DNA from 3 places in the Priestia sp. J2 genome. Region 3 is predicted to be linked to each of the others. Evidence: riboswitches for the same ligand, from Rfam matches in the RefSeq annotation. Region 3 holds a riboswitch; each other region holds the start of a gene.
The links. Region 3 has a riboswitch for cobalamin ahead of LJY09_RS13055 ((2Fe-2S) ferredoxin domain-containing protein). Riboswitches for the same ligand answer to the same signal wherever they lie in the genome.

Region 1 (8,109 bases), 680 kb from region 3:
ATTGTAAAAGCCAAACAAGTAGCCGCTGATTTAAGTATACCTTTTGTAACAAGAGAGAAGAAATCTGTTGCAGATCTTCAAAATCTTGAAGCGGCAGACGTGCTGGTTGTCGGTAAAAATAGAGTAGAATTGCACGTCCAAAGTGAAGAGGAACCTATTTTTTTTCATCCAAATTCCGCTATGTTTAGAGTGAAGAGATGGCTGCGGGGAGAACGTGATCCGTTTATTGAAGCTGCTGGTTTAGAAAAAGGAATGAGCGTGCTTGACTGTACACTTGGTCTTGCATCGGATAGTATGATGGCGAGCGTGGCGGTAGGGAAAAGTGGGAAAGTTGTCGGACTAGAAGGCAACCGCTATGTAGCTTATTTAGTCAAACAAGGACTTTTAAATTGGGAAAGTGACGTACAAGAGTTGAATGATGCAATGAAGCGTATAAACGTGGTTCATCAAAATTTTGAATCGTTTTTGGCGTGTTGTGAAGATAATTCTTTTGATGTTGTCTACTTTGATCCTATGTTTCAAGAACAAATTGAGGAATCGAATGGAATTAACGGTATTAAAGCAATAGCACTGTATACCACGCTGACGCCAATGGCTATACAAGAAGCAAAAAGAGTAGCCAAACAAAAGGTCGTGCTAAAAGATCATTGGAAAAGCAGTCGTTTTAAAGAGCATGGATTTACTGTGCAAAAACGAAAAACATCAAAATTTCATTACGGGACAATTGATATACAAAAATAACCAAAAAAGTAAAATTAATTACGCTCATTGAAAAGACTTCCAAAACCTTTTAGGAATTAAAAAGTTTTGGAAGTTTTTTTTATGAATTTCATCTAAAGTTCATAAAAGTATGATATATTTTTGAACATAAAAATACTTTTGTGTTTAAGCATCCAGCAAAAAAGGAATATCTTGTATAGGTTTCCGCTCGGTGTGACAACCTCAAACAGAAGAAGGAAGGTGGTAACTGAAAAGTCGTCAAATGCCCGTAGACAGCATAAATGAATAAGCAAATATAGGTAAAAAATTAATAAGTATGTTACAATACCTAGTGAGTTATGATAATGAATTTTACAATATGAAAAGACCATATGGGAAAAGATGAGAAAGGAAAGATACGAATGCCTAGATGGATAAAAAGAATGCTAATTGTATTTATTACAGTATTTACATTTGGGCTTGTCACTCCACCAGAATATTTATACGTTGATGATGCAAAAGCGGACAAGCAACATAAAGCAGGGTATGTAAGAGAAACAACTCCTGTCACAGCTGTTATAGAAGATATTCATTTGCCATATGAAGAACCAAAATATGAAGACGTTTCATCATTTGTTACGTATGCAATGGAATCAGCTGAAAAACAGTCAGTGGAAAAATTCGGAACAAAAATTGGTCCTGTCATTGAAGATGAATTTCGTCAAGCAGTGTTACCTAAAATTGAAGAAGTGCTGACCGACATTGGCACTGAACTTGAACAGTCAATTCAGAATCTCGAGATAAGCGAGCACCCTGCTGCTGGCTACGGTGAAAAGATTTTCCATGTATATGACCGGGAAACCGGTCAGGACTTAATACGGTTTCATGTACGGCGTGAAAATCCTCCAAAAGATGGATACTGGTTTAATTTTCACTATCATGCGGCCGCAGATAATTTTCAAAAGCATTATGATTTAGGGAAAATTTATTGGAACCGAAACATGCCGCCTAAGTGGTTCAGCTGATAATAGACACAACATTCTACAATTTCGAAATGTTAGCTTTTTTAAGCTAGCATTTTTTTACGTCTAAAACCGTTATGGTCTAAATAAGCTGAAACATTAGCACAACGATAAAAAAATCGTTTATAATGAAGTCAGACTTCTTACTATAGAATTGTAGGAAGGAACGAATAGACGCTGGAGGTAACACAATGAAACAATTTACGGAAGAAAAACAATTTCGCGAACAAATTAAGAATGAAACACTAAGCGTTGGGATTTTTACGACAACGTGGTGTCCTGATTGCAAACGTTTGGATATGTTTATTGATGAAATCGTTGACGAAAATACAGATAAAGCATGGTTTAAAATTGACAAGGATGAGTTTGAAGAACTTTCTGCTGAAAACAATGTAATGGGTATTCCTTCTCTTCTTGTATATAAAAACGGTGAAAAAATTGCGCACCTGCACAGTGCAAATGCTAAAACGCCTGAAGCGGTCCGTGAATTTTTAGCAACTCTTTAATTCCCTAAGCTGCGAGAGCATTCTCGCAGCTTTTTTTGTGAGAATGGCTATTTCCATTTTTCGATGAGTGGGGTATACTAGGACAAGTGAATAATCGTAAAGCAATAAGGTCTCAATTTAAAGATTGAGTGAAAAGGGAAGTCTGGTGAAAAACCAGCGCGGTCCCGCCACTGTAAGCGCTTTGTGCGTAAGTCAGGAGACCTGCCTTATTGTTAGCTGTGAAACCTTCGAGGAAGGGTGAAGCAGGGTAATGAACATACATATCAAGTATAGTGAACGGATTCTTTTCCTGCTTATCTTGACGTTACCTGCTTTGCTTTCAATTGAAAGTAAAGCTTTTTTATTTTGAAGCTGCTGCCGAGCAGTATACATAGTCAAAGCGGAAAAAACGGGATAGCGCTGCTTTTTGCATGATCATTTGCTTTTTCTTTAACGTGGAGGTTTCGTATTCACAATGAACAATATATAGGGGGAGTATTTAGATGAAAAAATGGCTTTCGTATTCCATTATTGCGCTGTTAGTCATCGTACTTGCTGCATGCGGTGCAGGCAGCCAAAGCAACAGTGATAAAAAAACGAAGCAAGATACAGAACAAACGTCACAAGCTGCGTTTCCAGTGAAGGTAAAAGACGCGCGTGATAAAGAAATTACGTTGAAAAAACAGCCTAAGAAAATTGTTTCATTAATGCCAAGTAATACGGAGATTGTATATGCCCTTGGCCTTGAAAAAGAATTAGTCGGTGTCACAAGCAACGATGATTATCCTAAAAGCGTAAAGAAAAAAGCGCAGGTGGGAGATATGAACGTTAATGCAGAAAAAGTTATTGCTTTAAATCCTGATTTAGTGCTGGCACACGCTTCAAGTATGGGCGTTTCAGATGAAGTATTTAAACAAATTGAAAGTGCGGGTATTCCGGTATTTGTTGTAAAAGATTCAACAACGTTTGATACGGTTTATGATTCTATTACGCAAATTGGTAAATTAACGGGTAAAACAAAAGAAGCTAATCAAACAATTAAAGACATGAAAGAAAAAGTAGCTTCAATTGAGAAAAAAGCAAAAACGATTTCAAAAGAAGATCGTAAAAAAGTATGGATAGAGGTATCGGGAGCTCCTGAGATTTATACAACAGGAAAAGGTACGTTCATGAACGAAATGCTTACTATGATCGGTGCTGATAACGTAGCGGCTAGTGAAAAGGGTTGGGTTAAGTTTTCTGAAGAGCAAGTTGTTAAGTTAAACCCTGACGTTATTATCGCAACGTATGATGCAGACAAAAATGAGATTATGAAGCGTCCCGCTTGGAGCAGCATGACTGCTGTAAAAGAGGGGAACATCGAAAAGGTTGATCAAAACAAAATCAACCGCTTAGGACCTCGTATTGTAGATGGCTTAGAGGACTTAGCAAAAGCAGTATACCCTGAGGTGTACAATAAATAAAAAGAGGGACCATATTCCAGTTCGAATTGAAAAGGGGATTGGTCCCTTTTCACATCTTAAAATTGAAGAACGGCCTGAGCTTTTAATCATGAAAACCGAGACTTCTTATAAAACATACAGCTCAGGCGTTTTAGGAACAGGCATCACGGAAACGGACACCTTTTACAATCGATTTGTTCATAAAGACTATTATTCAGATACTCCTTCTTTAGAGTATGAGCAATATTTGATGAAAGAAAATGTGCGCCATGAGCAAATCGTAGGGTTGATGACAGCGGTTTGGTTAAAAGAAAGAGCGATTTACTGTTATGAAGGCTACGGAGTAAGAGTAGCTTCCGTGATAACGGCTGGAGTAGGAAACGCAGTGGATATTACAGCTGACGAAGCTGTCCCTTTCTATTCCTCTCCCGGTACAATTAATATGTTTTTTTTCGTGGAAGGCAGGCTTACGGATGCGGCGTTTTTACAGCTTTTTATTGCCGCTACAGAAGCCAAAACAAAAACGCTGTCACAGCTGGGTGTCATAGATCCAGCTACAAAGACGATTGCTACGGGAACATCTACGGACAGTATCTCAGTTGCAGCGTCTCAGCAAGGACCATTATATGAATATGCAGGCTCTATGACCGCTTTAGGTCAAGCGGTAGCCAAGCTGGTAAAAATAAGCTTAGAGCAGGCACTTAAGGAAAAGAGGTGAAGAAATGAGTATTGCACAAGCGATGATTGCACACCTGACAGCCATGACGATTGCTCTACTCATTGACCGAATCATAGGTGACCCAGAAAATTGGCCGCATCCCGTTCGCTGGTTTGGCAAGTGGATTTATTGGATGGATTCCAGATTAAATAAAGGCGCAGGAAAACGATTCAAAGGATTGCTTCTTGTGATAAGTATGGTGGTGCTCGCAGGAGTTATTCCTTTTTTATTCCTTCATGCTTTGTACGGAGTTCATTTTATACTAGGTGTTTTAGTAGAGGGCGTAATGATTGCGACTACTATATCCACTCGTTCCTTAAGCGAAGCTGCTTATAAGGTGCAAAAGCCGCTTCAGCTAGGAGATATGGAGAAAGCTAGATATGAAGTAAGCATGATTGTGGGACGAGATACGGACCGTTTATCAGAAGGAGAAATTGCCAGAGCGACGGTAGAGACCGTGGCTGAAAATACAAGTGATGGTATTACAGCTCCGCTTTTTTATGCATTTATAGGAGGGGGAGCCCTAGCCTTTTTTTACCGAGCTATTAACACATGCGATTCAATGGTTGGGTATAAAAATGACCGCTACTTTCTGTTCGGCTATTTTAGTGCAAAAACCGATGACGTATTAAACTATATTCCAAGTCGGTTAACTGCAGTGGTGATGACCGCTGTTAATGTAGCAAAAAGCCAATATTCTCTTTGGCATGTAACGAGTTTGATTAAGCGCGATGCTAAGAAGCATCCAAGTCCAAATAGCGGATACGGGGAAAGTGCAGTGGCTGCCCTTTTAGGTATTCAACTCGGCGGGCTTAATACATATAAAGGCATAGAATCTAATCGTGCAAAAATGGGCGAACCACTCATTCCCCTGCAACCCGGTCATATTGAACAAGCTGTTTTCATTATGAAAAGGACGGTCTATGCTACGTGGTTATTCTATCTTTTGTTAGGAGGAGTTATTAGTGCTATTACCTACACATGGAGCTAACCCCAATGTCTTTTTAAAAGCAATAGGGGCCGAGAATTTGTCGCATCTAAAAGACTTTAGCGTAAACACAAATCCTTTAGGGGCTCCCCTTGTTCTTCACGAAAAGTGGAACGAATTCAAGGAAGCTGCGTTTAGTTACCCTGATCCTGAAGTAACAGAACTAAAAAATAAACTTGCAGCTCATCATCATGTTTCCGCTGCCCAAGTGCTGCCCACAAATGGGGCCGCTGAAGCTTTTTTCCTTATTGCTTCTTTATTTTCAGGAGAGAAAGCGGGGATTGTACAGCCGACGTTTGTCGAATACGAACAGGCAAGTAAAGCGTATGGATGTGAAGTGACATACGTTCCTTTAGCTGAAGAAAATGGCTGGAGCTGGGATATAGAGTTGATTATGAGTATTCTTCCGGATATAAAAGTACTATGGATTTGTCACCCAAATAATCCAACGGGCGTTATGTATAGTCACGAGGAATGGATGAAAGTAGTAAAAGCTGCTGCTCATCATGGTACATACTTAATAATTGATGAAGCATTTATTGATTTTGTCGAACATCAGCCTTCATTTGATTCTCTTATTCTAAACTATGAACATCTCATTGTTGTGCGTTCGATGACAAAGATGTTTAATATTGCGGGGCTTCGCCTTGGCTATATTTTGGCAAATGAAAAAATTATTAGCAAGATGTCTAAAAAACAACCTCCTTGGAGTGTAAACGGATTGTCGCAGCAAGTAGGGATGATATGTGTAGATGAAAAAGATTTTGTGAAAAAAACCGTACATTATATTAAACAAGAACGAAAACGGATCTTGAGTCAACTAGAAGAATGGGGGCTTTTGGTTTCTCCGTCTCAAACAAACTATTATCTTTGCAGCGTTCCGTCTTCTATTAAAACGCGCGACTGGCTTATCTATTTAGCAAGCCGCGGTGTGGTAGCTCGGCATACTGAAAACTTCCCATTTTTAAATGGACGCTATATCCGTTTGGCTGTGAAAACGAAAGAAGAAAATGACTATTTACTTAACGTAATCAAACAAGGACTCGATGAAATATGATCATCTTTATTAGCGGAGGGGTTCGAAGCGGCAAATCACGTGCAGCGGAGAACATGGTTCAAACTTTTTGTACAAAGCGCGCTGTTTATATTGCCACAAGCCGGCAAACAGATAGTGAAATGCAAAAACGTATCCAGCTTCATCAAACAGAACGTCAAGCGGCGAACACGCCTTGGGCAACGATCGAGCAGTCTGTAGATTTACAACAAATTCTTCCAAACCTTCGAAGTGATGATACTATACTCTTGGACTGTGTCACAAACTGGCTTGCCAATGAGCTTTTTTTAACCGAAAAAAGGTGGCAAACAAAAGAAGGTAAACAAGAGGTTTTTCGTCAGATGATAGAAGCGCTCGATAAGCTGTTTGCGCAGTCTCAGACGGTCGTGCTAGTATCTAATGAACTGTTTGAAGCGGGCGTGTTAGAGGAGCCGACATATAGCTATATGCATATGTTAGGGAAATTACATCAGTATATTGTAGAAAAAGCAGATGTGGCTATTTGTGTAGAAGCGGGACTTTCCCGTTTTAAAAAAGGAAAGGAATGTGTAAGCAAATGAAAGAATGGATAGCCATACTACGAATCTCTCTTCAGTTTTTTACGATCTTACCACTGGCTAAAACCGTTCAATGGACTGAAAAAAGAACGGCACGCTCACTTTTTGTTCTGCCTTGGATTGGCATATTACTAGGTTTAATGTTTTATAGCTTTTTACAGCTGCTTCACTATTCACCTATCACTGCTATTGTTAGCAGTATTTTAGTTTTGCTTTTGCCGCTTGTTTTAACGGGTGGTCTTCATGTAGACGGGTGGATGGATGTAAGTGATGCGTATTTTTCCCATCAGTCAAAGGAAAAGAAACTGCAGATTTTAAGCGATCCGCACGTTGGGTCTTTTGCTATTCTTTCTCTTATTGTTCTGCTTCTGCTGCGCTTTAGTGCAATCTATGAATTAACGTCTCTTTCTTCTTTATCAGTTTGGGCATGTATAACCGTCTTTACACTTCCAAGAATCGGAGCCGCTTTCTTAGTTATGAGAGATAAGCCCGCTAAAGATACGGGGCTTGCTGCTTATTTTCAAAAAGGAGTCACCAAATGGTCTATTTATGCATTTATCGTCATGAGCCTATTCTTAGTTGCTATTTTCATTGTTTTTATAGACAATAAATTCATTATCTTTTTCTTTGCCGGTTTTTTATGGCTCTGGATACGGTTTTATCGTTCGCAGTTTGGTGGCGTAACAGGAGATGTTATAGGTGCAACCATTGAAGGAGGAGAAACGTTTTTATGGATAATTCTTTGGTTATCACATGTATTCGCCATGGCATGACGCTTGAAAATCAACAAAAAAAATATATAGGGTGGAGTGATCCGCCTTTAAGTATAGAAGGGAAAAATGAATTAAAAGAGCTTTCTCTAGAGCCGGAGCTCGTTATTTCCAGTGACTTAAAAAGAGCGCTAGAAACAAGTTCAATTGTTTTTCCTAAATCTCAGGTGATTAAAAGGGAAAGTTGGCGTGAGCTGCATTTTGGAGATTGGGAAGAGAAGACGTATGAAGATTTAAAAAACATACGGGCATATAGAAATTGGATCGATCACTGGGCAGAACATACGCCTCCGAATGGTGAAAGCTTCTCAGGGTTTTCAAACCGAGTTTGGGAAGCTTGGGAAGAAGCGGTCGATTTGGCGGCTAGTCAGCAA
Region 2 (8,109 bases), 2.1 Mb from region 3:
AATCGCTCTTTGATAAAAGGGCTTCTGCTTGGATCAAGTTTAACGGCGCTTTTTATGATAGGTTTCTCAGTTTCAATTTCAAAAAGAGAGCGTCTCTCTAATTGACATAGTGAGAGTTCCTCTTCGCTGCATGCGTATGTGTAGATATACTGAGGCAGCTGCGTATGGTTATTCAATATCGTATCATCCTTTATCGTATCTAATTATCCTTCTTCTCAAACAATAGCGAGAAAAGAAGAGAAAAGCAACGAATTTAAATATATTTGGCTGTGAATACTAAATTGAAGCGCTACATAGTCCACTTATTTGACAAAACATGCTAAAATAACTGATGATAACCTGCATGTGCTGCTGTTTATACAAAAGAACTGGATCAAGGTTTCTCAAAAATCATTTATACACTGCTGACATTTTGATGAATAGGAGAGGCTACGTGATGTCTAAAAGTGATCATGAAAAGCAACAGATGAGTCGGGCTGATATGAAAAAACAAGCTAAAACATCCTCGCAAAACCTTGTGATGAACGTACTCATTGCCATTGTATCTGCATGTATTTTAGCTCTTATTATAAATATTTTTGTACTAATGAAATGAGCCGTTATGCTGCTCATTTCTTTTTATTAGGTTCAGCTTTTATTGAAGAGTTTGAGGTCTCTTTCACTAGAGAGCACATTGTGAATAGCGTATCTTTTTTTTACAAATGATAGTTGTGATATGATAAAGCAATAATACATTAGACAAAAAGCTGGAGGTTACTTAGTATGCCATTACTTAGATTTGATGTAATAGAAGGAAGAGACGAAAAAGAGTTAAAAACATTACTAGACGCTACTCATCGAGCGATGCTAGAAGCCTTTGGCGTCCCAGAACGCGATCGTTATCAAATTGTACATCAGCATCCTGCTCATGAAATGATTATTGAAGATACAGGTCTTGGCTTTGAGAGAAGCAAGGATTTGGTTATTATAAGTGTGACGAGCAAACAGCGAACAGAAGAGCAAAAACAAGCTCTTTACAAATTAATTGTAAAAGAGCTGGGAGAAAGCTGCGGAATTCAGCCAAGCGACATTATGATTTCAATTGTTGAAAACGGTAATGCTGACTGGAGCTTTGGTATGGGAGAAGCTCAATTCTTAACTGGGAAATTATAAAATGGTTTATTATCTAGAGAAGCCCTTATTTCTAAGGGCTTTTTCTCATTTTGTCTATAAAAATATTATTCTCTTAGTCACATCTTACTCAAAATTAAATACAGACATCTGTCAAATGAATGATACAATAAGCTTATATGCCGTTTTGAGTGGGAAAACCAAAAAAGAGTTCGGCGTACTAACTTCGGAACAACAATAATTTTACATAAAGATGTAAAGATTTAAAGGTTAAAAGAGAAATGTATAAAATCTGTAAAACAAAAGAACAGTTACGCGTTAAACATAGGAGTAAAAGGTTCTTCACGTGTTTTTTCGGATAATAAGAGAAAGTAATTTTGATCATTGAGGAGGAACTTAGAATGTTTGGATTTGATGGAGATGTATCGCCATTAGTGCGAATTAAAGTAATTGGAGTCGGCGGTGGAGGAAATAACACCGTTAACCGTATGATTGAACATGGTGTACAAGGGGTAGAATTTATCGCCGTTAATACGGATGCTCAGGCGCTTAATTTATCTAAAGCAGATGTGAAAATGCAGATTGGTGCGGCATTAACGCGAGGATTAGGTGCAGGAGCTAATCCAGAAGTAGGAAGAGAAGCTGCAGAAGAAAGCAGAGAGCAAATTCAAGAAGTACTGCAAGGCGCAGATATGGTATTCGTAACAGCTGGCATGGGGGGAGGCACTGGTACTGGAGCAGCTCCGGTTATTGCCCAAATTGCCCGTGAACTAAATGCTTTAACAATTGGAGTAGTTACTCGTCCTTTCAAGTTTGAAGGAAATAAACGTACCAAGCAAGCAGTAGGCGGTATTACTGCGATGAATGAATCGGTAGATACCCTTATTGTCATTCCAAACGACCGTTTGCTTGAAATCGTTGATAAAAAGACACCTATGCTTGAAGCATTCCGTGAAGCAGATAATGTTCTTCGCCAAGGTATTCAAGGTATTTCAGATTTAATCGCTGTTCCAGGGCTGATTAACCTTGACTTTGCTGATGTAAAAACAATTATGTCTAATCAAGGATTTGCGCTTATGGGTATCGGACGAGCTTCGGGATCAGATCGAGCAATTGAAGCAGCGAAAAAAGCGATTTCTAGTCCGCTGCTAGATGCATCGATTGATGGAGCAAGAGGCGTGCTGCTGAACATTACGAGCGGCAGCAGCCTGAGTCTTTACGAAGTACAGGAAGCAGCAGATATTGTCACGTCCGCTTCTGATCAGGACTTAAATATGATTTTTGGATCTGTGATTAATGAAGATTTAAAGGACGAAATGATGGTAACCGTTATTGCCACTGGATTTGATGATGAAGATATTTCACCATCAGCTTCCACTTCTAGAGTTTCAAGAGCACGCTACTAAATTAAATAACCAGCTTTTATGGTGGCAATTGTTTTTCAATTGCCTTAAAAGGGAATCCGGTGAAAATCCGGAGCGGTCCCGCCACTGTAACAAGGAGCCTTATGTCAAAAAGCCACTGTCTATTTAGAGACGGGAAGGCGGTATAAGGCAGTGACTTGAAGCCAGGAGACCTGCCATAAATCGCAGCACACAATAACCTACGAGGATAGGGAGGTGTTTTGGCAGAATCAAAAATACGATAAACAAGGGATACGTTTATCTGAATTTGTTGTGAAGGCAAGCACTTCTTTTTAGAAGTGCTTTTTTTGTGTATTAAAATAGAAGGTGGAAAAATGAATGATAAATAATAAAAAACTTGTATCTATGATATTTCTCATGTTACTTTGCCTCACTGCTTGCGCTCCTAATGAAGAGAGCGTAAGTATAAAAGAAAGAAAGAAAACGGATAAAAGTGTGACGTTTTTATTTAATTTTACATCTGCAACGCTTGATCCTCATACGGACGATAATTATACAGCAGTTCGTGGGGGAGTAGGGGAGACGCTTGTTAAAATCAACGACGATTTAAAAATAAAGCCTTGGCTTGCTGAAAAGTGGGAAACGAAAGATAACGGCCTTACATGGACATTTATGATAAGAAAGAACATCACGTTTCAAAACGGAAAAGCGCTGGATGCAAATGCCGTTAAGTCTTCTCTTCAAAGAACGATAGACCAAAGTTATGCGATGAAAAACGCTTTAAATATTAAAGAAATGAAAGCGAACAGTCATGCGCTGACAATTACATTAAAAGAACCAATGCCTAAATTTCCTTCTGAATTAGTGCATCCAAATACAGCTATTATAGATGTTAATGCTTCTAATATAGCTAAGAAGCCCATTGGTACGGGTCCATTTCGCGTCTTGTCTTTTGATCAAGGAAATCAAGTAAAATTAGAAAGATATGAAAATTATTGGGGTGGAAAAGTGAAATTGAAAAGTGCGATCTTTGGATTTAACGAAGATGCTAATGCGCGAGTTGCTGCTCTTCAATCTGGAACAGCCGATATTATTTATCGCCCGCCTTTAGAAAGCTTGGGCACTTTACAAACAGATCCGTCTTTTAAAGTAAGTGGAGTACCTAGTGTGCGCACCCATTTATTGCTTTACAATCAAACTAATGACGCATTAAAAGACGAAAATGTAAGAAAAGCTATCGATACCTTATTGAACCGAAAAGAAATTGTTAGCAGCATCATGAACAATCAAGCGGCAGCGGCTCGAGGTCCATTTTTACCCCAATTTCCTTTTGCTGATAGTACTGCTAATGAGCAAAGAGGTATGACATCTGCTAAAAAATATTTAGAGAAAGCAGGCTATCAAATCAAAAATGACAAAGCAATCAAAAATGGAAAGCCACTATCGCTCTCTCTTGTCACATATAGTTCTTTGCCAGAACTGCCTTTAATTGCTCAGCTTATACAGTCTAATGCCAAAGAGTTAGGAATTACTATTAAGATTCACCTAGTTGAAGATAGCGATGAATATGTAATGGCAAAAGATGATTGGGATTTAGCATTGTACAGCCTTATCACAGCACCTAGAGGAGATGCCAGCTATTATTTAAGTACGAACTATTTGCCCGGCGGTGGTTTAAATGCCAGCCGGATTAATGATGATACGCTAACAAAAATGATAGAACAGTTAAATTCAACAGTAGATGACGCAAAACGAGATCAGTTAGCCAAACAAGCAACCGCTTTGATTAATAGAAAAATGCTGACGTCATCGATTGTACATCCAAACATTGTTGTTGCTTATAATCAAAAAGTGAAAAACTGGACAACAAATCCAAGCGAGTATTATATGCTGACTCAGCATTTAGACGTAACGCCGTAGTTAACATTGCAGCATAAGCAGAGAAAAGAAAAAGTATACAATGATCGCTAAAAGGATGTGACAGTAAACGTGCAAGAAGTACAAATGTATCAAATTAAAGAAGTAAAAGAAAAGGATGCTGAAGTGATTCAGTTTGTCATGAATATGCGGAATGAGCTATTTCCTATGCTGGAAAAAAATCGGCTTCCTGTGGATTTGCTTCATTTTAATGAACATTACGTTCAAGCGAAAGACGCTGCTTTTTTTGCAGCTGTTACGGAAAATCAACAAGTAATTGGAACCATTGGTTTATACGCTTACGATGGACGGTTTCATGCATTAAAAGAGCGATATGAACATAGAACTGCAGCTGAGATTGTAAAATGCTATGTCGATCCAGCGTACCGGCGTCTAGGCATTGGACAGCAGCTGTTAAAAGCAGTTGAACAATTTGCCCAAAGTCATTTTTATGACACGCTGTATCTGCATACTCATCCTTTTTTACCTGGCGCTATTCCTTTTTGGGCTTCACAAGGCTTTATCAAAAGGCTAGCTGAACAGGATGAACCATGGAATACGCTGCACATGGACAGAAAAATACAACGAGTCGTAACGTAACGAGATCATACAGTAATTACCATGGAATCTGTATATGGGCTCATGCTATAATGAACGTAACTTACATTTATAGCCTGTAGGGCAAGTCCTTACAGAAAAGAACCACGTTTCGAATTGGCTGAAACGTGGTTCTTTTCTGTAAAAAACAAGTAACAAAATATTTTTAAAAATATATATGAAATCGCTTTCAAAATAATGAAATATATTATATAATTACTAGTGTTGTGTTGTACTTTGTTAGTGTTAAATCAATATCCTACATGTGTGAGCCGATTGCCTTATGGTAGTCGGCTTCCTTTTTTTATAGTAGGAGTCTAAAGGGAAACAGCGTTCGTTAAAATGGCTGTAATTGTCATGATAATAGTTGTCCCAAAGGCCCACTTGAAAAGAAAGAAAAGTAGCAATCATGCCAAACCCTAACAAAGAAAGCATTATCCATCACCTCTTAAAAAAGTTAGAAAATTCTATTAATTTATGTTATAGCATTAGATTTAATGTTAAAGTTTGGTATTTTTAAGTAAGGTAACTTCAAACTAAAACTAAAAACTAAAAAAGCCGCCTTGTAGGCGACTGGTTTAAGCTAGGTCAGCTGTTATGGACTGCTTTTGAAGGTGATCAGACAGCAGGCTGTAGGCGATAATCTTCTTTTTGTATTGTTTCACGACGTCGACATGATCATGATAGCTGTATACGCATAGTCGAACATCGTTTTTCCCTTTTTTCGTATCGATAACAAGTGGAGTTTCACTGTCTTCTAGGTGTTTATAATAGTCCTTATTTCCTTCATGGACATAATATTGTTTTAAAAATGTTGCTTTATTAAAATAATCAATCACTTGCATTTTGTCTTTGCCTTCTAAATGTTTCCCATCAACTGTGACAGTAGCGTTTTGATCATCAAGTGTTGGGTGTAATTGAAATTTAGTCATAAGCCATTTGACCACTGGAGTTGGAAGACACGTTATTAATATTTTGAGTGCACTTACAAGAATGATGGAAAGTAATACAATCCATGTCATAGTTAATCATCTCCGCTTAAATTAAATAAGATTACATACTTATTTTACCACAGAGAACATGATTGCTTTTTGTACATTATGTGAATCTTCTTTAGTGAAAAGATGTATATGAAATGCGTTTATTTATGCACATTTAGGGAAATATAAAATTATAACAAATACTACATATAAAAAAGGAGAAAAAATTATGTTGTGGACGATTATTGGACTTTTATTTATTTTTTGGTTATTAGGATTAGTTTTTCATATTGGCGGCGGCATCATTCACATTCTTCTTGTCATTGCAGTGATTGTGCTGATCGTAAAACTTGTGAAACGAATTTAGATATAAAAAGCCTTTCCTTAGGGAAAGGCTTTTTATGTGGAGAGATTATAAAAATGAGCTGTATTTCGATATAAAAAATCATATGTCTCCGTTACAGAAACCCTTTTGAGACGTGCTATTTCCTGAACGGACTGATGCATCATTGATGGAACCGTTGTCTGGTTTTGAAAAGGTCCTTCAAATGGCCACGGACCATCTGTTTCGACCATCAAGTAGTCAAGAGGGTAATCTGTGGCAAGCGCTTGGATTTTAGGTTTATATACAATATCAGGTGTAACGGAAATATAGTAGCCGTTGTTTTTCATTCGTTCAACGGTTTTTTTAGCTCCTTTGAACCAGTGGAAGTGAGCTTTAGGCACAGAATGTTTTTCTAGTAAGTCGCACACGATCTCAGCATCTTCATATACAGCGTGAAGAATTAGCGGTTTCCCCCATTTTTTTGAATGAATAATAAAAGCTTCAAGCAGCTCCAAATAGGGCTCTAGAGAAAGAGTATAGGTCTGACTTAAGTAATAAGGTAGACCAACCTCCCCAACAGCGATCATTTCTTCATTGTTTTGATCAATCCAAGCAAACAGCTCCGCTAATTCATTTGAAGAAGGCAGCATTTGTTCAGGGTGAAATCCGTAGGCAGGTTTCACGCAGGAATATAACTTGCTGATTTTTTGATTAAGTTGGCAAGAGTGTAATGTAGAAGATACAGAAATAAGCGCTTGTAACGAAGGATCCTGCTCAACTATGTCTTTCCAGCTTTTCTGTTCATATTGATCTAGATGAATATGCGAGTCAATAATTCGTTTCATAAATAATGCTCCTCCCAGCCTATTTTGTTTAAAAATAATACGTAAGAGAGTGTATGATTCTGTTAAGCCTCCACTTTATTTCTTATTTGTTTTCTGTTCCCCCATTTAGTAATAGATGAGAACGTATAAACAATAAGAGCTAACCAAATAAAACTAAAAGCAATAACATGAGCTTTTGTTAGCGCTTCATGGTATAGAATGACTCCTGCTAGCAAAGACAAGGTTGGTGAAATATATTGAAGAATACCAAGCATTGATAATGATACTTTTTTAGCACTTTTTGTGAATAATAGGAGTGGTAAAGCTGTAACTACTCCACTGCCCATTAATAAAAGACTTGTTGAAAAAGAATCAAAAAACTGCAAGTGTGATTGAAACGTAAGGTAGCCTATGTATGCTAATGCAATAGGGGAGATGACCATCGTTTCAAGAGTTAATCCAATCGTTGAATCAGCTTTAATCTTTTTCTTTGCCAAACCATATAATCCGAAGGTAACAGCTAAGCTAAGCGAAATCCAAGGAACCACACCATAATGAAGACTAAGCGTTAAGACGCCGATTCCTGCTAGTATAAATGCAAAAATTTGAGCCCCGCTTAATCTCTCTTTTAAGAAAATAACACCTAATAAAACACTTGTTAGGGGATTAATATATTGTCCAAGGCTCGCTTCTACTATTTTTCCATTAATGACAGCCCACATAAAAATGCCCCAATTTGCACTAATAAGTACAGACGCAGTAAAAAGGGACCAGAATAAGGATGGTTTTTTCACTATTTCTTTTATAAACGTAATGTATGTACGCCATTTCTTTGTCATTAATAAAAGAATAAGCATAAAAATAAAAGACCAAAAAACGCGCTGAGCTAAAATCTCACCTGGTGCTACGTGGTGAACCAGCTTCCAATAAATTGGCGTGAGCCCCCACATAAGATAAGAAAGGACCGCATATATCACACCATCTCTGTCGTG
Region 3 (8,109 bases):
TTCGTCCCCCTGTCGTAATGACAATGTGCTCACAATTACTCGCTTTAGCAACGCTAATGGCCTGCACGATACTTGCTTTATAAGCAGCTGTTGAGAACGGAACAACAATTCCCCGCGTCCCCAGTATCGAAATGCCTCCTAAAATACCTAGACGCGCATTTAATGTCTTTTTCGCCATTTCTTCTCCTTCAGGAACCGAGATGACAATCTTAACGCCTTTTTGTATGTTATATTGGGCTAGAAGCTGTTCAGCCGTTTCTTTCAGCATCTTTCTTGGCACAGGGTTAATGGCTGCTTCACCGACAGGAACTGGGAGACCGGGCTTTGTCACACGCCCTACTCCCACTCCTCCATCAATGATAATGTCTGCACCATTACACCACGAAACTTCAGAAATAATCAGCGCTCCGTGCGTGGCATCGGGATCATCTCCAGCATCTTTAATGATGCTGGCTACAGCGCTGCTTGTGCGATACTCGCATTCTTCAAGATGAAACGTAGCAAAGCGACCAACAGGTAAGTAAATCGTTGACTCCTCTTGCACTTCTCCTGAAATTAGCGTAAGCAGAGCTGCTCTCGTAGCTGCCGTTGCACAAGCGCCCGTCGTATAGCCTTCTCTGAGTTTCTTAGGTTCTTTTGGTACTTCCTTCATGCGTTACACCTGATCTGCAAGAATTGAAATTGCATTTAATGCAGCAACCGTTACCGTACTGCCGCCTTTTCGCCCGATGTTTGTAATAAACGGCACGTCAAGTTTGGCAAGTTCTTCTTTCGATTCAGCCGCTGAAACAAACCCTACCGGCAGACCAATAACAAGCCCAGGCTTCGCTTCTCCTTCTTTAATCAAACGAATTAACTCAAGTAACGCTGTCGGTGCGTTCCCAATTGCAAAAATCCCGCCGTCTGCTTCTTTAATTGCTTTTCGCATAGAAATAATTGCACGCGTTGTATTTAAGCGCTTTGCTTCTTCCATTACGTCCGGATCTGAAATATAAACTTTGATTTCACCGCCGTGTTTTTCAATTCGCTGCTTGTTTGTTCCTACTTGCACCATTTGTACATCTGCAACCACTTGCTTGCCGCTGCGAATGGCTTTAATTCCTGCTTGAATCGCATCTGGATGAAACAGCATACTGCGTCCAAGCTCAAAGTCTGCAGACGCGTGAATTACCCGCTGAACAATTGGGTACTGTTCATCTGTAAACGGATGAGGTCCAAGCTCTTCTGTAATCATTTCAAAACTTTTTCCTTCAATTTGCTGAGGCTGAACAGTTAACGGTTTAAATTCTGTACGAAAATCCATCTCAATCAACTCCTAGTTTGGTTTACTAAAGCATGAACCACTTCTTCAAACGTGGAATACACGGTCCCATACTCAATTTTCGGTCGCCCAATCATAATGATATCTAATCCTAACTCTTTAGCTGCTTCCACTTTTTCATCCACAGATCCAACTTTTCCGCTTTCTTTTGTGACCATGACCGTCACTCCGTATTGCTTATAAAGCGCTTGATCAAACTCTTTTGTAAACGGACCTTGAATAGCAATAATATTTTTTTGCGGCAATCCTAACTGCTGACACTTTTCCATATTATCCAGCCTTGGAAGCATACGAGCAACAAGCCGTACATCTGAAAGAGGAAGGAGCTTTTCTGTAAAAACCTGCAGCGTCTTGCTGCCTGTTGTCAGCATAATAACTCCTTTTTTCTCAGCTGCTACTTCAGCTGCTTCTTCATACGTAGAAACCATCGTCATATTGTCGTAGGTAAAAGCCTGCGAAGCCCGCTCATAGCGTATGTAAGGAATCGATGTTTCAGCAGCCGCACCGATGGCGTTTTTAGATGCTTCTTCGGCAAAGGGGTGACTTGCATCCACAATAGCTTTTACACCATGTTCGTTTATAAAAGTCATCATATCTTCTTGTGTGAGACGTCCAATTTTCACTTTCACTTCTGCTCGCTGTAATTCGATTGCTGCATTGTCGGTTACAACCGTCGCCGTAACGTCGTAACCTTCTTTTTTCACTTGAACAGCTAATGCACGTGCATCGCTAGTTCCCGCTAACAATAAAATCATTTTAACTCGCCGACCTTATCTTCATGGTGGTGATGGTCATGGTGGTGATCGTGGTGATGGTGCCCGTGATCATGATCGTGATGATGATGGTGATCAATATGCTCCATAATGCCGAGGCGATATTGACATGTATCGCAGTTCATTTTCACTTCGCCTTCTAATCCTTCTTCAGCACGTTCTTTTAAAATTGTCTGCAGTTTTGGATGAAAACCGAAATAGCCGGCTAGCTTAAACTCAATGTTTTCATGCTGCATTTTATACTGCTTCACCATTTCTTCCAAACGCTTAATTAGTACTCCTGTAAATAAGAAATACGGGAGAATAACCACTTTTTTAGCGCCCAGTTTTAAACATCGTTCCACTCCTTCATCAATCAATGGAGCGGTCACGCCCATAAAAGAAGTTTCGACGATTTTGTAGTTTGTTTTTTCCCAAAGAAGGCGCGTAATTTTATATAAATCACTGTTTGCATCAGGATCGCTTCCTCCTCGTCCTAAGACAATAACAGCCGTGTCTTCAGCTGGAGTTTCTAAATTTTCTCCTGATTCTTGTAATCTCGTTTTTAAAATTTCAAGGGCTTCTTCATGAACGCCAATGGGACGTCCGTACACGAAGTTTACGTGTGGATATTTTTCCTTAGCTTCATCTATAGCCGCCGGAATATGTATTTTTGAGTGGCCAGCTGGCAAGAGCATAATTGGAACTACAACTACATCTGTCGCTCCTTTTGCCACACATGTATCAATGCCTTGACTTACATTCGGACGTTCAAACTCTAGAAAACACGTTTCTATTAAAATAGATGGGTCCCAATCATGCTTCATAGTCGAGATAAACTCGCGAATTTGATCGTTCCCTTCAGGATCTCTACTTCCATGACCGACAAATAAAACTGATTTCATATAATGCCCTCCCATTTTTAATCTCCACACGGAGCTGGTTCTACTTTTATTTTTGGTGTTATATCTTGATAGTCGAATCCATAAACATTCTTCACACGCTTAAAGAATTTATGAAACCGCTCATTTGGATGACCTTTTTCTTTATATTCATGGACAATGTTCTCCACTATTTCAACAATGTCATCGGGCGCTATGCCTTCCGCCACAATTTGACCTGAATGGGCGTTTCGTCCAACCGTTTTAGCCCCTAAAAATAAGTCAAACGCACCTTTTCTGTAGACAATGCCGATATCTTCTTGAACAGCACCGTAACAGGCCATACCGCATCCATTAATACCAAGCTTCAGCTCTTTTGGCATGTCCATTCCACCGAGACGCTTTTGTAATTGTTCCGTATGCGGGATGGCGTCACTTTTTTCTCCATCACAAAAATCACACGCTTTAATTGTAAACACGTCTCCGACTGGAGATAGTAAAAAGGAAGCTGATTGGAGCTTTTTAATAATCACATCTGGCTGAGCCGTTGGAATTTGCAGTTTGATTTGATGGTCAGGCGTATACTCCATCGTACCTTTTTCACCAACAACTTCTGCTAGTATTGTCATTTGAACGGGCGTAAACTTCTTATTTGCAAGCCCTGGACTAACTGCCACTTCAAAAATAGACTCAATTGGCTGGTGTACGACCGGTGAAGTAGTTTCACCTAAAATTGCTTGAAGCGCTTCTTCTGCCAGAGCTCGTGAAGCTGCTTTTTCTTCTTTTGTATTCTGAACATCTTCAATAGCTGAAGCCGTTTGCTTTACAGTCTCCTCTTGATCAAGAGCCCATGGTTCTGCTTCTTTTCGAAGTCGCTGATGCGGTCTTAGCGGCTGCTCTGTTTGGTTGAGGGTATATTTCCGCTGATACCCGCGCGGTGTAATCATTAAGTCATCGTAAAAGAACGTAGATGAATTTCCGACAACAACGGTAGTCAGCATGCCTATTTCATGATTTAACATGTCTTTTAAATTGGTCATTACCACTTCTTCACGGTCACGATAAGCGCTTTTCACAAGACCAACAGGCGTATCGGGGGAACGGTATTTTAATAAAATCCTTTGCGCTTCCACAATTTGTCTTGTGCGTCTTCCGCTTTTCGGATTATAAAAAGCTACTACAAAATCTGCTTGTGCAGCTGCTTCGATTCGTTTTTCGATTAACTCCCAAGGCGTAAGGTGGTCACTTAAACTAATCGTACAGGCATCATGCATCACGGGCGCCCCAAGGAGGGATGCGCATGAATTAATAGCCGAAATGCCAGGAATCACTTCCAGCTCTACGCCCGTTTCTTTTTTCCATCCTTTTTCAATCAACACTTCATACACAAGGCCGGCCATTCCGTATACTCCTGCATCTCCGCTTGAAATGACCGCCACGGTTTTTCCCGCTTCAGCTTGCTTTACGGCTTCTTGTGCACGGCTTACTTCTTCGGTCATTCCTGTACTAATAATTTGCTGATTCGTTAATAGTCCTTGAATTAATTCCACATAGGTTTTATAACCAATGATCATATCACTTTCTTGAATGGCTTCTCTTGCTCGCTGTGTAATATGTTCAAAGCTTCCTGGGCCGAATCCAATAACTAACAGTTTACCTTTCATGCTAGCTCCTCCTTTATGCGTTACTTTTTACTTTGTCAATTCCTTCTATGGAGTCACTCTTTTCCGGAGAAACAAAACCGTTTTGATCATATTCATAAATAAGTGATTCCTTTATACTGCAGCCTCCTGCTAAATGTTCTTCAACAATTCGATGAGCTACGTTTTCAGTGACCTGCTTGTACCAATCTCCTGAAGGGTACACGATAGCTACAGGAGCATCTTTGCATCTTCCGTTACAGCGCGTACGGGTTGTGTGAACCGCTTCATCTAGATTCAGTTCAGTCACTTTATTTCGAATAGCTTGCGTGGCTTCTTCTCCACCTTTTCTCATACAGCTGCTTCCATTACAAATCAATACGTGATGTTTTGTTCCATTTAAGTTCCACGTCGTCACACTTATTCGCTCCTTTACTAAAAAAACGCCTCTATCAATGATAGAGGCGCAGAAAAATTCAAACTAAGTTTTTGCACTTCCACCTATATCCCGTAGGGTAAGCTTCGCATTAGAAAAAGGCTGGTTTCCTGACTTCGATTCATCACTTGATTGCGCCTTCCCGAATACAGTGGCATATGCAATCAGCTCCTCTTCACAGTGGCGGGTACCGCGCTGGCTTCACACCAGACTTCCCATTTAACGCAATGTGAACATTGCGCACCTTTTTTGCACGATATGTAGTTTTGTGCTACGAGAAAAACCCGCTTCGCTAATATGCGAGCGGGTAAAACGTCAGAATAAAAGTGTACACGAATGCCACTTTAAGCCAACGTTTCCCTTCCCGCTCCCCGGAGAAATAGAAACTTCACAATAAAGACAGGTCTCCTGACTTGTGTATCATTCTACTTGAGAACCTTCCCGTGATTTTTCCACAGTGGTTATACTCGTTCGTCCACACTTACAGTTGCGGGGACAGTACTGGTCTTTCACCAGTTTCCCTATTAAGCCTTCTTGGCATCTTTACTGTTGCTGTTTGATATATATGAACCTTTTAAACTATCAGAATAATAGAAGTAACTACCATATCATAGCGTACATTTTTTTTTATTTCAACTCTATTCTTTTCGTAAGATACAAGAAGCTATAAAAAAACAAGAGCATAAAGTCAGCTCTTGTTTTTTTATTATATAGCTACTAATGTTAAATGAGGATCATTATAATACACGACTTCTGAAAGAACTTTACAGCCATTTGTTTTTGCAAAAGCTTCTCTCGCCTGCGTTTCAGTTTCAAATTCAAACATTTTCATTTCTTTTCCAGCATATACCGTCAGTACCCACATGAAAAGATTCGCCTCCGATTATTGTAGTGATCGCTATATCCACATTATGACGAAACCATATCCTTTTGAAAACCCATTCTACAAAACTTGTCACAAGAAACTTTTAAAAATTTAAAAACATTTTAACTTCTGTAAATGAACAAAATGTACAAAAGGTTTAAGCCGTATTATACCTCTTTAAAAAAGGTGCTTTTTTTACCAACTGTTGCTTCATCAGTAAAAAAATATATAGTATTTATTAAAAAAAGAAGCCGGACAGCCGGCTTCTTTTTTAGGAAAGGAAAGTACAGACATCACAGTCCCGTCCTGCTCTTTGTTTTGCATAAAAATACACTAATTAAATATTCCTTTCTTAAAGCAGAACCATGTTCGATTGCACATAGTGGTAAAGAAGCTTGTACGTATGGTTTAATGAATCTTGATGCGTTCTCTCAAACGCATGAGAAGAATCAATTCCTGGACCAATTAAGCCGTGTACGATGTCATGCCCGGCACGAATAGCAGCAGAAGCATCTGATCCGTAAAACGGATAAATATCTAATTTGTACTGAATATCATGCTGCTTAGCTAGCTCCACCAAATGCTTTCTCAAACCGTAATGATATGGGCCGCTTGAATCTTTTACACAAATAGACACGGTGTATTCATCAGTAGATTGTCCATCTCCCATGGCACCCATATCAACCGCTAAGTATTCTACCGTTTGAGGCGTAATATTAGAATTTCCTCCGTATCCAATTTCTTCATTATTTGAAATAAGAAAGTGCGTAGTGTATGGCAGTTCGATCTGCTCTTCTTGAATTGTTTTCATGAGCTGAAGCAATAAAGCTACGCTTGCTTTATCATCGAGATGACGAGATTTAATAAAACCGCTTTTTGTTATTTCTACACGAGGATCAAACGAAACAAAGTCGCCGACTTCAATTCCAAGACTGCGAACATCTTCTGCGCTATGTACTTTTTCATCCAATCGAATTTCTATATTATCTTGATTTCGCTCAGCTTTACCTGCATCTTTATACACATGAACAGATGTTTGATGCATAAGGATGGTCCCTGTAAATACTTCTCCTGCTGACGTTTCGATTTCACAATATTCTCCTTCAATGGAATTGTAGCGGAACCCTCCAATCAAGTCGATTTTCAGACGTCCACTCGGTTTGATTTCTTTTACCATAGCACCTAATGTATCGACATGAGCCGTCAGCATGCGGTGATGATCCGTATCTTTACCGGGAATAGTAGCGACTAAGCCTCCTTTTCGATTGCGATACGTTTGAATATTTAGCTCTTTTACATAGTCTTCGACAAATGAAATCACCTTTTCTGTATTTCCAGAAGGACTGGGAATCGAAACAAGCTTTTTAATTAACTGAACAGTTTCCGTCATTATGACACTTCCTTTGTCTCTCATTTCTTTTATTTTACCATATGTTTCAAAAAAGATAACAGGCAGCTCCAAACAAAAAAGCCAGGCAGCTGCCCGGCTTTTTTGTTTTAAGCTATGTTTGATTTCTTTAATTCATTTGTGTAATTTAATGATTTTTGCTTATCAAACTCGCCTTCAGACTTGGACATTACAATTGCAGCTAAAGCATTTCCTACTACGTTAACTGTGGTACGCATCATATCAAGAATGCGGTCAATTCCTGCAATAAATGCCATGCCTTCAAGAGGGAAGCCCATAGATTCAAGCGTAGCAAGTACAACTACAAACGATGCCCCTGGTACACCAGCCATCCCTTTTGAGGTTAACATTAGCACAAGAAGGAGCTGAATTTGATCCATAATGGAAAGGTCAATGCCGTACATTTGAGCAATAAACAGCGATGCCAGCGCCTGATAAATGGTTGAACCATCTAAATTAAACGTGTAGCCTGTTGGAATAACAAACGATGTAACCGATTTAGAACAACCGAAGTCTTCCATCTTTTTGATAAGAGATGGTAAAACGGCTTCTGAACTTGCTGTTGTAAAAGCAAGAAGCAGCTCGTCTTTTAACACTTTTATGAGCGTAAACATGCTTGTTCCAGCCATTTTAGCAATAATTCCAAGAACCACAAGCACAAAGAAAATCATGGTGAAGTAAACGGCGAACACTAATTTCCCTAATGGAATAAGTGATCCGACACCAAACTTTATAATATTAACACCAATAAGTGCAAATACACCTACTGGAGCAAATTTCATCACCAAATTAGTTACCCAAAACAT

Region 1: linked by a shared signal. The riboswitch ahead of LJY09_RS09550 (ABC transporter substrate-binding protein) and the one ahead of LJY09_RS13055 ((2Fe-2S) ferredoxin domain-containing protein) in region 3 are both predicted to bind cobalamin.
Region 2: linked by a shared signal. The riboswitch ahead of nikA (nickel ABC transporter substrate-binding protein) and the one ahead of LJY09_RS13055 ((2Fe-2S) ferredoxin domain-containing protein) in region 3 are both predicted to bind cobalamin.

What each region holds. Positions count from the first base shown of each region.
Region 1 is NZ_CP086208.1:1,903,624-1,911,732, forward strand. It holds gene LJY09_RS09535 (class I SAM-dependent methyltransferase) at 1-741, shown strand, start outside; gene LJY09_RS09540 (YpjP family protein) at 1,122-1,724, shown strand; gene LJY09_RS09545 (thioredoxin family protein) at 1,913-2,227, shown strand; cobalamin riboswitch at 2,318-2,451, shown strand; gene LJY09_RS09550 (ABC transporter substrate-binding protein) at 2,710-3,669, shown strand; gene LJY09_RS09555 (adenosylcobinamide amidohydrolase) at 3,758-4,366, shown strand; gene cbiB (adenosylcobinamide-phosphate synthase CbiB) at 4,371-5,357, shown strand; gene cobD (threonine-phosphate decarboxylase CobD) at 5,332-6,411, shown strand; gene LJY09_RS09570 (bifunctional adenosylcobinamide kinase/adenosylcobinamide-phosphate guanylyltransferase) at 6,408-6,968, shown strand; gene cobS (adenosylcobinamide-GDP ribazoletransferase) at 6,965-7,738, shown strand; gene LJY09_RS09580 (histidine phosphatase family protein) at 7,696-8,109, shown strand, end outside.
Region 2 is NZ_CP086208.1:484,683-492,791, forward strand. It holds gene LJY09_RS02580 (TRM11 family SAM-dependent methyltransferase) at 1-176, opposite strand, end outside; gene LJY09_RS02585 (hypothetical protein) at 437-595, shown strand; gene LJY09_RS02590 (tautomerase family protein) at 763-1,152, shown strand; gene ftsZ (cell division protein FtsZ) at 1,512-2,516, shown strand; cobalamin riboswitch at 2,519-2,709, shown strand; gene nikA (nickel ABC transporter substrate-binding protein) at 2,853-4,394, shown strand; gene LJY09_RS02605 (GNAT family N-acetyltransferase) at 4,464-4,991, shown strand; gene LJY09_RS02610 (YfmQ family protein) at 5,567-6,010, opposite strand; gene LJY09_RS02615 (lmo0937 family membrane protein) at 6,198-6,335, shown strand; gene LJY09_RS02620 (TatD family hydrolase) at 6,368-7,138, opposite strand; gene rarD (EamA family transporter RarD) at 7,201-8,109, opposite strand, start outside.
Region 3 is NZ_CP086208.1:2,585,827-2,593,935, forward strand. It holds gene LJY09_RS13030 (cobalt-precorrin-5B (C(1))-methyltransferase) at 1-652, opposite strand, end outside; gene LJY09_RS13035 (precorrin-8X methylmutase) at 656-1,303, opposite strand; gene cobK (precorrin-6A reductase) at 1,309-2,076, opposite strand; gene LJY09_RS13045 (sirohydrochlorin chelatase) at 2,073-2,978, opposite strand; gene cobJ (precorrin-3B C(17)-methyltransferase) at 2,996-4,618, opposite strand; gene LJY09_RS13055 ((2Fe-2S) ferredoxin domain-containing protein) at 4,632-5,012, opposite strand; cobalamin riboswitch at 5,113-5,293, opposite strand; cobalamin riboswitch at 5,411-5,590, opposite strand; gene LJY09_RS13060 (hypothetical protein) at 5,737-5,895, opposite strand; gene LJY09_RS13065 (M42 family metallopeptidase) at 6,248-7,285, opposite strand; gene LJY09_RS13070 (cation:dicarboxylate symporter family transporter) at 7,393-8,109, opposite strand, start outside.